DNA from 4 places in the Staphylococcus gallinarum genome. Region 3 is predicted to be linked to each of the others. Evidence: riboswitches for the same ligand, from Rfam matches in the RefSeq annotation. Region 3 holds a riboswitch; each other region holds the start of a gene.
What was found. A riboswitch is a leader RNA that binds a small molecule or an ion and turns the genes downstream of it on or off. The one in region 3 is predicted to bind S-adenosylmethionine.
Positions count from the first base shown of each region.

Region 1: another riboswitch for S-adenosylmethionine. It lies ahead of metK (methionine adenosyltransferase); the one in region 3 lies ahead of JN168_RS01490 (MetQ/NlpA family ABC transporter substrate-binding protein).
Region 2: another riboswitch for S-adenosylmethionine. It lies ahead of JN168_RS09895 (methionine ABC transporter ATP-binding protein); the one in region 3 lies ahead of JN168_RS01490 (MetQ/NlpA family ABC transporter substrate-binding protein).
Region 4: another riboswitch for S-adenosylmethionine. It lies ahead of JN168_RS03025 (Na+/H+ antiporter NhaC family protein); the one in region 3 lies ahead of JN168_RS01490 (MetQ/NlpA family ABC transporter substrate-binding protein).

Region 1 is NZ_CP069082.1:1,136,397-1,140,620, reverse strand. It holds gene JN168_RS05350 (NERD domain-containing protein) at 174-1,082, opposite strand; gene metK (methionine adenosyltransferase) at 1,174-2,370, opposite strand; SAM riboswitch class I at 2,480-2,592, opposite strand; gene pckA (phosphoenolpyruvate carboxykinase (ATP)) at 2,759-4,224, shown strand, end outside.
Region 2 is NZ_CP069082.1:2,096,928-2,101,151, reverse strand. It holds gene JN168_RS09915 (arsenate reductase family protein) at 1-174, shown strand, start outside; gene gcvH (glycine cleavage system protein GcvH) at 349-729, shown strand; gene JN168_RS09905 (toprim domain-containing protein) at 1,026-1,418, shown strand; gene JN168_RS09900 (thioredoxin family protein) at 1,415-1,714, shown strand; SAM riboswitch class I at 1,770-1,877, shown strand; gene JN168_RS09895 (methionine ABC transporter ATP-binding protein) at 1,961-2,986, shown strand; gene JN168_RS09890 (methionine ABC transporter permease) at 2,979-3,674, shown strand; gene JN168_RS09885 (MetQ/NlpA family ABC transporter substrate-binding protein) at 3,697-4,224, shown strand, end outside.
Region 3 is NZ_CP069082.1:365,917-370,140, forward strand. It holds gene panE (2-dehydropantoate 2-reductase) at 147-1,064, opposite strand; gene JN168_RS01485 (CPBP family intramembrane glutamic endopeptidase) at 1,232-1,990, shown strand; SAM riboswitch class I at 2,157-2,261, shown strand; gene JN168_RS01490 (MetQ/NlpA family ABC transporter substrate-binding protein) at 2,326-3,144, shown strand; gene JN168_RS01495 (BglG family transcription antiterminator) at 3,343-4,224, shown strand, end outside.
Region 4 is NZ_CP069082.1:713,507-717,730, reverse strand. It holds gene JN168_RS03030 (SRPBCC family protein) at 264-770, opposite strand; gene JN168_RS03025 (Na+/H+ antiporter NhaC family protein) at 1,015-2,319, opposite strand; SAM riboswitch class I at 2,423-2,521, opposite strand; gene JN168_RS03020 (flavin reductase family protein) at 2,658-3,269, opposite strand; gene JN168_RS03015 (SDR family oxidoreductase) at 3,335-4,216, opposite strand.

The DNA.
Region 1 (4,224 bases), 770 kb from region 3:
TTACACGGAATTTATTATTTTTTGTTATCTACATAAATTACGAACCAAATTTAAATATAAAAAAGAGAGCTAATCAACAATGGATTAGCTCTCTTTTATTTGAGAATGGATGATTTAAGTCCCAACCACTCTATTCATTTCAGAAAATTGATTACGTTACTTTAGCAAAGATATTAATTAAAAGATTCGATTTCATCCATAATGCGTTGTAAATCTTCGACAGTGTATTGAATACGACCATGGAAGACAAACTTATTAAAGAATTCATCCAATTGTTCTGGACCAACAAGCACTTTAGAATTTGAACTTTGTGCATAGTTTGTGATTGTAACAGCACCTTCATTCTTCGGATTAAAGTACAAGATAGTCGTCGGTGTGAATTTCAAGTTCAATTCTGTTTGAATATCGCCTGCTAACTTTTCAATATCATTAATATGCTCAGTATAATTTACAAAATTCAATGATTTCTTATCATCATTTTGATCTAATACTAATGTTTGAGCCTTTTGCTTATCAAGATCTAATGTATCGAAGACTTGCTCAATCATTGGTTGATCTTTGAATTGATTTGCACTGATGCCATTATAGACATGACCTTTTAACAATTGGGAATCGATTATATATAACCCTGTACGTGTTAATACTAAATGACTGATATGTTGCACATCGCTAAATTCATTTCGTGGTAAAAAGATATTGGCCATAATATGCATATCTTCAGGTCTAATTCGCTTTTCATTTACTAAGCGTTCCCGAATACCAATCAATCTCATATCTGTTACATACTCACTATGATTTTTTGAGAAAAGTTTCAGTGCATCAATTTCTCTATCTTTAGTATTGACTGTCGCATCATATTCTTCTTTTTGTTTTGTAACAGTCTTTTTATTTTCGATTCTTTCTTTTTCTAATTCTTCTTCGTGTGCTTCTTTTAACTTTTGTTCTTTAGATTGATATTGTTCTTCAATCTTTTTCTGTGCTTTCTTCTTACTGTTTAAAGCAGCAATAAATAAAATCAAACAAATAATTGCTACGATAATTGCCACGATTAAACCAATTTCTAAAGGTCCCAATGAGTTCATAACAATAACGCTCCTTTATGTGATCAGTAACTTTATTATAATGGAAATCATCTGTTTATTCGAGTGTAAACTCTACACTTAAGGCAATTTATTATGCTTGTACAGAATCTTTCAATAAGTTGACTTTATCAAGTTTCTCCCATGGTAACAACACATCCGTACGACCAAAATGACCATATGCTGCAGTTTGTTTATAAATAGGATGTTTTAAATCTAACATTTTTATAATTCCTGCCGGTCTTAAATCAAAGTGAGTTCTAACCGCTTCAACTAACACACTTTCATTCACTTTGCCTGTACCAAATGTATCGATTGATATAGAAACTGGCTCTGCAACACCAATTGCGTAAGCAAGTTGCACTTCACATTTATCAGCTAATCCTGCTGCAACAATGTTCTTAGCTACATAACGTGCTGCATATGCTGCTGAACGGTCAACTTTTGTAGGATCCTTACCACTAAAGCATCCACCACCATGGCGTGCATATCCGCCATACGTATCTACAATAATCTTACGACCTGTTAAGCCCGCATCTCCTTGAGGTCCACCAATTACAAATCGACCAGTAGGATTGATGTAGAATTTTGTTTGTTCATCTAGTAAATCTTTTTGAACTGTTGGATAAATAACGTGCTCTTTAATATCATTTTGAATTTGTTCTAATTCAATATCTTCAGCATGTTGCGTAGAAACTACAATTGTGTCAATACGGCTTGGTTTATCATGTTCATCATATTCAACAGTTACTTGCACTTTACCATCTGGGCGAAGATAGTCTAATATGCCATCCTTCCTTACGTCTGATAAACGTTTAGATAATTGATGAGATAAGAAAATTGGCAATGGCATATAAGTATCTGTTTCATTTGTTGCATAGCCAAACATTAAGCCTTGGTCTCCGGCACCTGTCGCCTCTATTTCAGCCTCAGATAAATCATCGCGATATTCTAATGCGGTATCCACACCTTGAGCGATGTCAGGTGATTGTTCGTCTATCGCTGTTAATACTGCCATTGTTTGACTATCATAACCAAATTTAGCACGCGTATAGCCAATCTCTTTAATTGTCTCTCTTACTACCTTAGGAATATCAACATAAGTAGTTGTTGATATTTCACCTGAAATTAACGCCATACCAGTCGTAACTGTCGTTTCACAAGCTACACGTGCATTTGGGTCATCCTTTAATATTTCATCTAAAATCGCATCTGAAACTTGGTCGGCAATTTTATCTGGATGTCCTTCTGTTACAGATTCTGATGTGAATAATCTTCTATTATAAGTCATAATTTGCTCCTTTAGTTTTAAATTACGAATATTCTCTATACTGTGAGCTCATTAAAAAAGGGCCCTTTCACTATATTAAATAGAGAGAAGGCCCTAATACGTCCATTCGCTCTTATCGTTCAGACGGTATTTGTCTGCAAACGGTTTGGCACCTTTCTTCGTATTAAGAAGAGGTTGCTGGGCTTCATTGGGTCCATGTCCCTCCACCTCTCAGGATAAGAGAATCCGTTAATGACTATAGTACCGAAGTTAAGTAATAATGTCAATTTAACATTTATTAATATAAATTTTAAATTCCCTTTAAAATGATGTGTACTAATAAATCATATGTGTTATACTTTTTAATTGTAAAGGCTTACAATTAAAAATAACTTTGGAGGGATTGAGTATGGCTGTAGATACATACACATACACTAATAAAATCGAAAACATTTTGGGCAAAACGTCATCATTATTCCAACTTTCTACAACACAATTGTATAACAAGATTTTAAATAATGGTGAGGGTGAATTAACAGAACTTGGAGCAATTAATGCAAAGACTGGTAAATATACTGGACGTTCACCTAAAGACAAATTCATCGTGACAGAACCATCTTATAGAGATTCTATCGATTGGGGTAATATCAACCAACCTATCGAAGAGGAAACATTTTTAAAATTATATGACAAAGTTCTTGAATACCTAGATCAAAAGGACGAACTTTATGTCTTTAATGGTTATGCAGGTAGTGACGAAGAATCACAGTTAAAGTTAACAGTAATCAATGAACTTGCTTGGCATAATTTATTCGCCCAAAACATGTTTATACGTCCAAAATCTAAAGAAGAAGCACAAGAAATTAAAGCTAATTTCACAATCGTGTCAGCGCCACATTTTAAAGCTAATCCAGAAGTAGATGGTACAAATTCTGAAACATTTATCATTACTTCATTTAAACACAAAGTTATTTTAATCGGTGGTACTGAATATGCAGGTGAAATGAAAAAAGGTATTTTCTCTGTAATGAATTACCTGTTGCCGAAAGATAATATTATGAGTATGCATTGCTCTGCTAACGTCGGCGAAAAAGGCGATGTTGCACTATTCTTCGGTCTTTCAGGAACAGGTAAAACAACGTTATCCGCAGATCCTACACGTAAATTAATTGGTGATGATGAGCACGGATGGAATGACAACGGAATCTTCAATATTGAAGGTGGTTGTTATGCAAAAGCAATTAACCTTTCATATAAAAAGGAACCACAAATTTACGACGCTATCCAGTATGGAACAATTTTAGAAAACGTTGTCGTTGATGAAGACGGTGATGTAGATTTCGATGATAATAAATACACAGAGAATACACGTGCTGCATACCCTATCAATCATATTGATAACATTGTAACACCATCAAAAGCTGCACATCCTAATACAATTATATTCTTAACTGCAGATGCATTTGGTGTATTACCTCCAATTTCCAAATTATCTAAAGATCAAGCAATGTATCATTTCTTAAGTGGGTTCACTGCTAAATTAGCAGGTACTGAACGTGGCGTTACAGAACCTGAACCATCATTCTCAACATGCTTCGGCTCACCTTTCTTGCCATTAAATGCAAAGGTATATGCAGATTTACTCGGAGACCTAATCGATAAACATGATGTTGATGTCTATCTCGTAAACACTGGTTGGACTGGTGGTAAATATGGTGTTGGTAGAAGAATCAGCTTAAACTACACTAGACAAATGGTAAACCAAGCCATTACAGGTAAACTTAAAGATGCTGAATACATTAAAGATGATATGATCGGATTAAATATTCCAATTCATGTCGAAGATGTACCTCAAACATTATTAAACCCAATTAA
Region 2 (4,224 bases), 1.2 Mb from region 3:
GGCGCAAAATACAGAGAGTTAGGTCTCAAAGATAAGATAAATGATTTAACAGATGATGAAAAACTAGATTTACTAGCTTCAAACGGTATGCTAGTTAAACGACCACTTGCTGTATCTGGTGATAAAGTGACTGTTGGCTTTAAAGAAGACGAATATAAACAAGTTTGGTTATAAGACAATATTAATCATGGCAATCAAGTAAAGCATAATAAATTTACAAAAAATGAAAACGCTTTATAAAAATGAGCGAAAAACGGTTGAAGGTGCAATGTTATCCCACTTTATAGTTGCCCTAATACCTTTCATATGGCATCATGAATATGTAATAACATTTAGGAGGGGATACTCGTGGCAGTACCAAACGAATTAAAATATTCTAAAGAACATGAATGGGTAAAAGTCGAAGGAAATACAGCAACAATTGGTATTACTGAATACGCTCAGAACGAATTAGGAGATATCGTATTCGTTGAATTACCAGAAGTTGATGATGAAATTAATGAAGGCGACACTTTTGGTAGTGTTGAATCTGTAAAAACTGTTTCTGAATTATATGCACCACTTTCAGGTAAAGTACTTAGCTCAAATGATGAGTTAGAGGATAGCCCTGAGTTTGTAAATGAATCACCATATGAAAAAGCATGGATGATTAAAATTGAATTAAGTGATGAAAGCCAATTAGAAGATTTATTATCAGCAGAACAATATTCTGAAATGATTGGTGAATAAACATGACTGAAACTCCTTGATCCTTTGAATCTGGGAGTTTTATTTTATATGTAAAAATAGTGCAAATTATATTAAGCGGATGAATAATCTTTAACAATATAAAAATAAGATGTTATATGCTGTGGTAATGCATAAAATAGATGCAATAACTATATGTGAACAATTAAGTTATAGTCAAATTTATCTAGAGTGTGCAAAGGTTACATGATAAAAATGTAAATAATGTTTATGCTTATTAACTAATGTGAAAAACTTAATAGAAGAGAATAACTATCAACATTTAGAGGGTGGATATCATGACGATACTGAACCAAGTAATCATTGTCGAGGGGAAGTCCGACAAGAAGAGGGTAAAGCAAGTTATAGATCAGCCAATTGAAATTATTTGTACGAATGGTACAATGGGCGTTGATAAATTAGATGCAATGATTGAATCATTATATGGAAAACAAGTGCATATACTTGTTGATTCAGATAATGAAGGTGAAAAAATCCGTAAATGGTTTAAACGTTATTTAAGTGAAAGTCATCATATTAGAATTGATAAACAATATTGTGAAGTTGCAAAATGTCCAAAGCCATATCTCTCACGAGTTCTAGAAAAAAATGGATTTAAAGTAAAGGATGAAGAGAGCATGGCAAAGGCTCAAATAGATTATATAGCTGAAAGGGTTAGTTTATTAACATGAACGTAGCAAAAGAAACGCGTGTCGATATACATGAACACGATGATAAAGAGAAATCACTGGTGTTTGGCTATACACCTACGTGTGGAACATGTAAAATATCTGAACGAATGTTAGACATCGCTAATGAAATCTTACAATTACCAATTACGAAAGTGGATTTGAATTTTTATCCAGAATATAGCCAAAAGCACGAAATTCAATCTGTACCCGTACTAATAGTCATGTCAAAAGGTCAAGAGATAAAGCGTATTTACGCATTTCAGTCGGTACCTTATTTATTAGAAAATTTAAAATAGTTATTGACGAATCTCTAGTGCGATGGTAGGATTATTGATAATTAAATAAATGAAACTCTTATCACGAGAGGTGGAGGGATGTGCCCTACGAAGCCCGGCAACCGTCTGTAACAGAAATGGTGCCAATTCACAAAAAGTCTTGTTGGACTTTTGGAGATGAGAGAAGCGGCAAATGCTTTCTCTATTCTTCGGTGAACAAGGGAAAGCATTTTTTAATTGATAGAGCAATACAAGGAGGCAACTATGATGATTGAGTTAAATCAAATAGTGAAAAGGTACAAAACTAAGAAACAAGACGTACTTGCTGTAGATCATGTTGATTTAAGCATTCAATCAGGCTCAATCTTTGGGGTAGTTGGTTTTTCTGGTGCAGGAAAGAGTACTTTAATCAGACTCTTAAATAATCTCGAACAGCCTACTTCAGGAGACGTTATCATTGATGGCGATACTATAGGGAAACTATCAAAATCAGAATTACGTAAAAAACGTCAAAAAGTGAGCATGATATTTCAACATTTTAACTTACTATGGTCAAGAACGGTTTTAAATAATATTACGTTTCCATTAGAAATTGCAGGTGTTTCAAGATCAGAAGCGAAACAACGTGCACTAGAACTAGTGGAGCTAGTAGGATTGAAAGGTAGAGAGGACGCTTATCCGTCAGAACTATCTGGTGGTCAGAAACAACGTGTCGGTATTGCAAGAGCATTGGCTAATGAGCCGAATGTATTACTATGTGATGAAGCAACGAGTGCCCTTGACCCACAAACAACGGATGAAATCTTAGATTTGCTGTTGAAAATCAAGGAACAACGTAATTTAACAATTGTGATCATTACACACGAAATGCAAGTTATTAGACGCATATGTGATGAAGTAGCCGTGATGGAAAATGGCCGAGTCATTGAACAAGGTGCAGTCACATCTGTCTTTGAAAACCCACAACACGATGTGACAAAACGTTTTGTCAAAGATGATTTAAATGATGATTTTGATGAGTCTATTACTGATTTAGTACATATTGATGATAATTCGTATATCGTACGTTTAAACTTTACAGGTAATAATACGACTGAACCACTTATTTCATATATTACAAAAACACATGATATTGATGTGAACATATTAGAAGCGAATATCAAACATTCTAAAGACGGTTCCATCGGATTCTTGGTATTACATTTACCATCATTAGATTCAGAAAAGTTCGAAAAGTTCAAAAATGATTTAGAAGCGCAACATGTTTCATTGGAGGTGTTAAAGCATGGGTAATTCATTTAGTGACATACTCCAAGAAATGATTACAATGCCAAATGTTCAATGGAGTGAGGTTTGGATTGCAACATACGAGACATTGTATATGACAATTGTTTCTACGATATTTGCATTTATCTTTGGTTTAATTTTAGGTGTGTTATTATTCTTATCTGCTAAAAGTGATTCGAAGGCAGCTAGAATATTTTATAATATTGTATCGTTCATTGTTAACTTGTTCAGAGCGATACCATTCATTATCTTGATATTGCTATTAATTCCTTTTACAAGCTTAGTACTTGGAACAATTAGTGGTCCTACTGGTGCTTTACCAGCACTAATTATCGGTGCTGCACCATTCTATGCACGATTAGTCGAAATTGCATTTAAAGAAATCGATAAAGGTGTTATCGAGGCAGCATGGTCAATGGGTGCAAATACTTGGACTGTAGTTAAAAAGGTATTAATTCCTGAAGCAATGCCAGCATTAATCTCAGGTATTACGGTTACTGCCATCGCATTAGTTGGTTCAACGGCAATTGCCGGAGTTATTGGTGCAGGTGGGTTAGGTAACTTGGCATATTTAACTGGATTTACCCGAAACCAAAATGATGTCATTTTAGTTTCAACTATTTTAATACTTATTATTGTCTTTATCATTCAATTTATTGGTGATTGGGCTACAAATAAGATAGATAAGAGATAAAATTAAAAGGAGACTTAACGATATGAAAAAATTATTTAGTTTTGCTTCGGTTTTAGTTCTTGCACTTGTTTTAGCAGCTTGTGGTAATGGCGGCGGGAAAGATAAGACCATTACAGTTGGAGCATCACCAGCGCCACATGCAGAAATTTTGGAAAAGGCTAAACCATTACTTAAAGACAAAGGTTATAACTTAAAGATTAAAACAATTAACGACTACACTACGCCAAATAAATTATTAAATAAAGGTGAATTGGATGCAAACTTCTTCCAACATACACCATATTTAAAAACAGATAAAAAAGACAAAGGTTATAAAATTGAATCTGCTGGTAACGTACACTTAGAACCAATGGCTGTATATTCTAAAAAATATAAAAGCTTAAAAGACTTACCAAAAGGTGCAACAGTTTACGTATCAAACAACCCAGCTGAAGAAGGTAGATTCTTAAAATTCTTCGTTGATGAAGGCTTAATCAAATTGAAAAAAGGTGTAAAACCTGAAGATGCTACATTTAAAGATATCACTGAAAACAAAAAAGATATCAAATTT
Region 3 (4,224 bases):
CGTCAATTTCTAACTAGAGCTGCAGAAATTGACGTTTTTTAATGACTGTTTATAATATTTTAAAGTGTAAAAGAATACGATGATTTGTGTGGAATCATGTATATATTTAAGTTTCGCAAAAATAATGAACTGCAATTTATCAATATTTATTGCAACATTTCTTTATAGACTTTATGATTTTGATAAATTGTTGTTAATAGTGGTGCTTGAATTTGATGTTGATCAGCTAATTTAAGCAAATGACCTTGTAAATGATCGGCTTCTATATTTAGACCTTTTTCCATATCACGCTGCATTGAAGTTTTGAAATGATAGGATAATTGGGTGAGTGCTTTCATGTATTTAGGAACGATTTGGTTATCTAAAGGTGCGCCTTCTGCACGCATAATAGTGGCTACTTCATTATATAATGATTCAATAAATTGAGTACCACCGACACTATCTCTTATTGGACCTATAGGTGCATGCATTAATGTTGTAACACCTGATAATACGGTTATCATTAAATATTTGTGCCACATTCCTTGTGTGATATTGTTGCTCAAGATAAATTGAGCCTTGGAATTTGAGAAGGCCTCCGCAATATGTTTGGCACGTTGACTATCCTCGCCATTTAATTCGCCGAAAAATAATTTGTCGAATGTACTTGTGTGAACAATCTCGCCAGAAGTATCAAGCGTGGTTTCAATTACGCAATAACCTCCCATGATATTACTTTTACCAAACTCAGATTGCAATGTAGGAATGTGTGCAATGCCATTAAGTAGAGGAATAATGACTGTATTATGATGTATAAATGGTTGTAAATCTTCGATAGCGTGTTCCAAGTGATATGACTTTGATGAGAGTAGTACAACGTCGAAAGCTTCGGCACGATCATCCCGAGTAATTAATTTAGGATTGAAGTTGAAATCACCATTTTCACTATGGATAGCTAAACCATTTCTTTCTAGGTATGACTTTCGTTTTGGACGAACTAAAAAAGTGACATCCTGACCACTTTCAGCTAAACGGCCACCAAAATATCCGCCAATACCACCAGCACCTAGGACTAGAATTCGCATATAAACACAACTCCCCTATAAATATGTATTATGGATGTAATAACTGTATACCACAATCATCCATAAATTACGCATATAAATCAATAACTATAAGCGATAAGCATTTTGAAAAACTATATATACAATTTAATTTTTATGTTATTTTAAAATGTGAAAGGGGGGATACAATGAAAATATCAGGAAAATATACATATAAATGGAAAGATATTAAATGGCTAGATTTTATTTTACCGGTTATCTATTTAGTTAGTACATTTGCATTGTCCTTAATTTGTTCGATTTTTGTATTTATTTTATATTTAGGAACTGAAAATAAGGCTTTTCAAATGAATGATCACATGTTGAATATGATACAGTTAATTGTAGATTTGATTGCCTTCATTATTTTATTTGGGACATGGATACTATTTTATAGACGATCCTTTAAGGACCGTTTGACACAAGGCATTAAACATATGAAACGGTATTGGAAATTAATTATACTCACGTTTATTGTGTTATTCATTCTAAAGGCAATTTATCCTGAATTGGTAGATTTATTTGCTCCGGAGTCTTGGAAATTTGACGAAACAGAAAATGATAAATTAATTGAGCAAATGTTTGCTACGCCATTTTCAACGTTTTTAGCATTTTTTTCTATTGTGATTATTGCGCCAATTAATGAAGAATTTTTATTTAGGCATTTGTTAATTGGTGAACTTGGTAAGAAATTCAGCTTTACGTTGATGTCTATCATTTCAGTTATCATCTTTGCTTCACTACATGTCACAGAAGCGAAATCACCTTTAGAAATTGTGATGTATTTAATTATTGCTATCGGTCTCGCGTATGTTTATTTAAAGTCAGGTCGAAAGTTGTCTGTTGCGATAGCGTTACATGCGTTAAATAATTTAATTGCATATTGTGCTATGGTATTTATGGGATGAACAGTATAGAAACATGCTATAAAGCTATAGGATTAAGCTGTTTCACATGGAACAAAAAGTTAATATAAAGCATATGAAATTGAAGCATACAGAAAATTCTAAAAATTAGATTGACTAAACATGACCAAAATGCTAGGATTAAATAAATTCAAATACATATTTATAACTCTTATCAAGAGTGGTGGAGGGATGTGCCCGATGAAACCCAGCAACCGTCGTAATACGAAATGGTGCTAATTCACAGAAAGTATTTAACTTTCGAAGATGAGAGAAGCAGAATGCCTTCTCTTTATTTAGAGAAGGCATTTTTTATATGAATAATAAGGAGAGATGACATGAAAAAATTTACATATGCAATTCTGTTATTGAGTTTAATTGGTGTTTTAGCTGCTTGTGGCAAATCAAATAGTGATGCAGCAAATAAAAAAATAACTATCGCCGCATCACCTGCACCGCACGGAGAGGTATTAGAACACGCAAAAAAAGCAATGGCAAAAAAGGGCTACGATTTAAAAATAAAAACAGTAAATGATTATAAAGTACCGAATAAATTATTAGATAAAGGTGATGTAGATGCAAACTTTTTCCAACATGTACCTTATCTTAAAGCAGAAAGAAAAGATCATAATTATAATATAGAAGAAGTAGGTAAGGTATTCACTACGCCAATGGGTGTTTATAGTCAAAAGTATAAAAATATTAAAGATATTCCAAAAGGATCTACAATTTATGTATCGAATAATCCTGCAGAAGAAGGTCGATTCTTATCATTCTTTGTTGATAAAGGATTAATTAAAATTAAAAAAGGTGTCAAAATCGAGGATGCTAAGTTTGATGATATAGTTGAGAATAAAAAACAACTTAAGTTTAATAATAAACAAGGTGCTGAATTTTTACCTAAGACATACAAGAGTAAAGAAGGCGCAGCGGTTATTATGAATTCGAATTATGCAATTGATAATGGACTGACACCACATAAAGATGCGATTGCAGTTGAAGGGAAATCATCACCTTTTGCAAATATAATAGCAGTTCAAAAAGGGCATAAAGGTGATAAAAAGTATCAAGAATTATTAAAGGTATTACAATCCAAAGATATGAAGTCATTTATTAAAAAGAAATATGGACAAGATGTCATACCTTATGAAAAATAACTATTTAAAAATCATATTTTGATTTGAGTATATGCGTATTGTAAAAAGGTACTACTTGTAAAAATTATAAGTAGTGCTTTTTTATTATATAAAATAATGTTTTATTGTAACTTGCTCTTAATGTCAAATAGACCTACAATATAATTGCTGATATTAACTGCAATATAAACAAAAGCCTTGATGAAATGAGGTGTATATATGATAGAACGACATATTAAGATCATGCGTCTGTTTATACAGGAATCTGAAAATTACAAAAGTGCAGATGATATTGCAGCTATATTAAGTGTCTCTAATAGAACTGTGCGATCGGATATAAAGTATATCAATACATTGTTTAGCGATCCAGTAATCACTAGTGTAAAGGGTCGTGGCTTTAGATTGAATTTAGAGCAGTATCGTATTGAAACGATTGAACATTATATCAATGACTATGCCAATAAGGATAGTGAAATATTAATGAATTTAGGTTATCGGTTGTTAATGCAACACGATCCTACGACGACGGAACGTCTGATTGCTGACCTAAAGATAACTAAAAATGAATTTTTAGATTATTTACAAAGATTTGCTAATTGGTGTCAGTCATTTGATGTTCTAGTTGAAAGTGTTAGAAATAAAGGTGTATGTATTAAAGGAAATGAGATGAATATTAGAAATGCTATTTTACACTTGAGTCAACTAACATCTAAAAATAAATCGATTGAAGATATAATATTAGCCGATATTCCTAAAGTGCATTTAGAACAAATAACACAAATTATTAAGCGTGTCTTGATATATAACCATATTCAAGCAACACAAATACAGCTCAAACAGTTAATTATTCATTTAATCATTATTTATAAAAGACAAAATATTAGTTATAAAGCATGGGATATAAAACCAAAGTCATTTGAAATTGCTAATCAATGTATTACAGAAATTAATAATAGACTAGGATATGATTTGAATAGAGAGACAACAAAACTTTTTTCTTTCTTTATTAGTGATTATTTTGAACAACATGATCTTGGATTTGAACAATTATTCGTCAAAAGTTATATTGAACGGCTCATTGTTCAAATGGAGCAAAATATT
Region 4 (4,224 bases), 350 kb from region 3:
GCCTGTAGTCTTCAGCTTGTCCTGTTCCCTTAGGAGTCTCGCACACAATCTCGCATATATTACTAATAACTATTCGGTTGTTTATATTTTTATCATGATATGCTTTTTTCCTTTCAAATAAAAAAGGTGATTTCTATTATTATTGCAATAGAAATCACCTTAATTTATTAGTCAGAGTTTTAAATCTCTAGACATCTTATTTAGAAAATGAGTAATGACTCTCCTATATATTTTAATAAAGCACTGTAACCTACTAAGATTAATTACATTTCTGCTTCAAAATCTTCTAATGCGATTTGTAACTTATCAAATAACATTTCAAAGCCATGGGCAGTAGAATCATGATACTCTTTTTTCTTTTGTTTATATTCTAATGTTGTAAATCTTCTTTCTCTTGGTACTACAGCATTATACGTAAATACCATTTGTGTGATGCCTGGTTCGCGTTCAAATATTTCTACTTCTATAGTATCTTCAGAATCACTCAGTTCAGGCATGCCTATTGTCATTACAATATATTCGTAAGGTGTTAATGTGATAAAGCTTCCTTGGACTATATTTTCCTTACCTTTTCTAACGTCGACAATTTTATACGTTCCATTCTGATTCGCATCAACCTGTATTGTTTTATTCGTTCGCTCAGATGTCATAAACCATTGCTTTAAAAAACGTTGATCTGTCCACGCTTGATATAATAATTCAGGCTCGACTTTAAATAATCGTTCAAGTTGTATCTCAACATTTTCATTTTCAATATTATATCTTGCCACGATTGTTCACCTACTTTCACTCTTAAGTATATTTTAACTCATTCTAGGTAAGTTCTAAACAATAATCCTTTTATTTCGATTAAGTTAAACAAATATAAATCTAAATATTTATTACACTTACTTAGTATTTTTATTTTCATTACATCTATTTACAGAATTTAAAGTTAGTAAATAACGTTATTGTTTATTATACATTAATTTAAAATATACAATTAAACATTAGCATGTGAATCTAACAATCTAGCTATGCTTTACGCTTTTTCTTATCTAATCTCGGTAATCTAAAGAAAATTGCTACTAAACCACAGACACCTAATAACGCAGGATAAATAGCGTATGGAACTAAATCAAATGGTGATATGGATGCAACACCAGCAGCTGCTATAACTTGTGGACTATATGGTAAAAGCCCTTGGAAACAACTAGCAAACATATCTAAAATACTTGCCGACTTTCGAGGATCGACATCGTATTCATCAGCGATGTCTTTAGCTAACGGACCGGCCATAAGTATAGAAATCGTATTATTCGCAGTAGCAATATCTGCAGCACTTACCAATCCGGCAATACCCAGTTCTGCTCCACGTTTCGATTTAACTCTATTACGCACAAAATTTAATAACCACGTAATGCCTCCATTATGTTGAATCAACGCAACTAAACCACCAATTAACAATGCAATAATTGCAATATCTTCCATGCCGACAATACCTTTTGATATTGAACTTAATAGCCCTTTCCAGCCAAATGAATGATCAACCAATCCTATAATCGCAGATAGTAAAGTACCACCAATTAAGACAATGATTACATTAATTCCTACTAATGCCAGTATAAGTACCAATAAATATGGTATAACTTTAATTATATTATAATCATAATTTTTAGTCGCATCGATATGTGCACCATTTGTTAAAAACCATAGTGCAATAATAGTCAGTATTGCCCCAGGAAGTACTATTTTTATATTTACTTTAAATTTGTCACTCATTTTTGTCTTTTGTGTGCGTACTGCGGCAATTGTCGTATCAGAAATCATCGATAGATTATCACCAAACATCGCACCACCTACAACTGTAGCCATTGTAATCGCAGCTGATACATCTGTTGCTTGACTCAATCCGAAGCCTACAGGTGCGATTGCAGCAACTGTTCCTACAGATGTCCCCATAGAAACAGACACAAACATACAAATAATAAATAAGCCTACTATGATTAAATTTTCTGGAATAATTGATAAACCTAAATTAACAGTGGATTTTACACCACCCATATCTTCCGTTGTTTGTGAAAAGGCACCAGCCAATAGGAAAATCAACATCATTAACACAATGTTAGAGTGTCCTGCACCTTTCGTGAATATTTCAACTTTCTGTTGAAACGATTCTTTTCTATTTAATAACAAGCCAATGATAGAGGCCACAATAATTGCAACGTTTAATGGCATTGTCGTAAAATCACCCGTTGCTATACCAACACCTAGAAACATCGCCACAAAGACGATTAAAGGAATCAATGCCCATGCATTGCCTTTATACTGCTCTTTCATATTCAACCTACTTCCTTTGATATCAATTATGATTTAACGGTTTAATATCTTATAAAAATTAAAAACTCTTTTCATTCATTTGAAGAAAAGAGTTAATTTAAGCTCCTTATCTTCTAGCAATAGTTGCTACTGGATTTGGCACACGCTTTTACATGTTGCCGAAGTATCATAGGGCCAGTCCCTCCACTTCTCTTGATAAGTATGTTTTATTTTTTTACTACAAGAATTCTTGAATGTTAACGTCAAATACTGCTAAATATTAATATTTAATCTGAACTTTGTCAAACTTATTCCTTTAATAAACGAGTACAGAGTTTGATGATTTAACATGTGCATTACTATTCTGTTGGACGTTCAATGATGAATGATTGTCCAAGATTCGCATAATTATTTCCAGCTAAACGACTCACAGCTCCTAATGCTTTAGAATCAATCTTATGCGGTTCTATATAAACTGTATCATCAATATGAAACATCACTACTTCTCCAATAATTAAATCAGATCCCTCTTGTTTATCACCTAAGGGAATAATTCTATCTAATTTACACTCTAAGCGTATCTTAGCTTGTTCAATCCCAGGTACAGATACGACATCAGAATCAACGCATGTTAAGTCTGTTCGTTCTAATTCATTCAATGACCTTGCAATTGGAGCTGCTGTACGATTAATTTGTTCTACAGTATCTTCATCTGTTATATGCACAACAAATGCTTCAGTTGCTTCGATATTTAAGGAAGTATCCTTCCTTTTGCCTGCAGTTCGAGTTGTTGATAGCATAATCATCGGTGGCGCACTATTGACCACATTAAAGAAACTAAAAGGGGCTGCATTGAGCATGCCTTTCTCATCTTGTGATGTTACAAATGCAATGGGTCTTGGGATAACACTACCACTCAATAACTTATAGTTTTGTTGCTTTGTTAACTTTGCTGCTTCGAATTTTTTCATTTGTTCTACTCCTCATAAATAAAAAGTTAGAAAATCAACTTCCAGATTTTCTAACTTTTTGTTGTTTAATCTATTTGGGTTCCGCCTGTAACACCATACACTTGACCAGTTGTATAGCTAGATTCTTCAGCTGCGAGATGGACATATACACCTGCCAACTCAACAGGTTGACCTGCACGTCCTAGTACTGACTTTTGACCAAAGGTCGGTATCTTCGATTGAGGTTGTCCTCCTGAGATTTGTAACGGTGACCAGAATGGACCAGGGGCAACACAATTAACACGTATACCTTGTTCACCTAATTCTTCAGATAAACTTTTGGTCAATGAAATGATTGCCGCTTTGGTTGCAGCATAATCATGCAATATTGGACTTGGATTATAACCTTGAACAGAAGATGTCAATGTAATCGTTGCTCCGGGTTTTAAATAATCTATCGCCTTTTGTACTGTCCAAAATATAGGATAAACATTCGTTTCAAAGGTTTCTGTAAAGGAAGCTGTATCAAAGCCTTTGATACTTTCTCGATATTGCTGATGACCAGCGACTAACGTCACATTGTCCAGTCCACCTAATTCTTGATGTGCCTGTGCAACCAAGTCATAGTTAAATTGTTCATTTCGAATATCACCCGGTATAAGCACTGCTTTACTGCCAGCAGCTTCAATTACCTGTTTCACTTCTTCAGCATCGACTTGTTCATCAGGGAGGTAATTAATTGCAACATCCGCACCTTCTTTTGCATACGCAATTGCAGCAGCACGACCTATTGCAGAATCACCACCAGTTACTAACATTTTATAACCTTCTAATCTATGATGGCCTGTATATGATGATTCTCCACAATCTGGTTGAGGGTCTAATTGTTGTTGTAGTCCAGGAACAGGTTGTTCTTGCTTTGGAAAATCTTTGTTTGAAAATTTCTTTCTAGGATCTTGAGCAGACATAAGTAAAC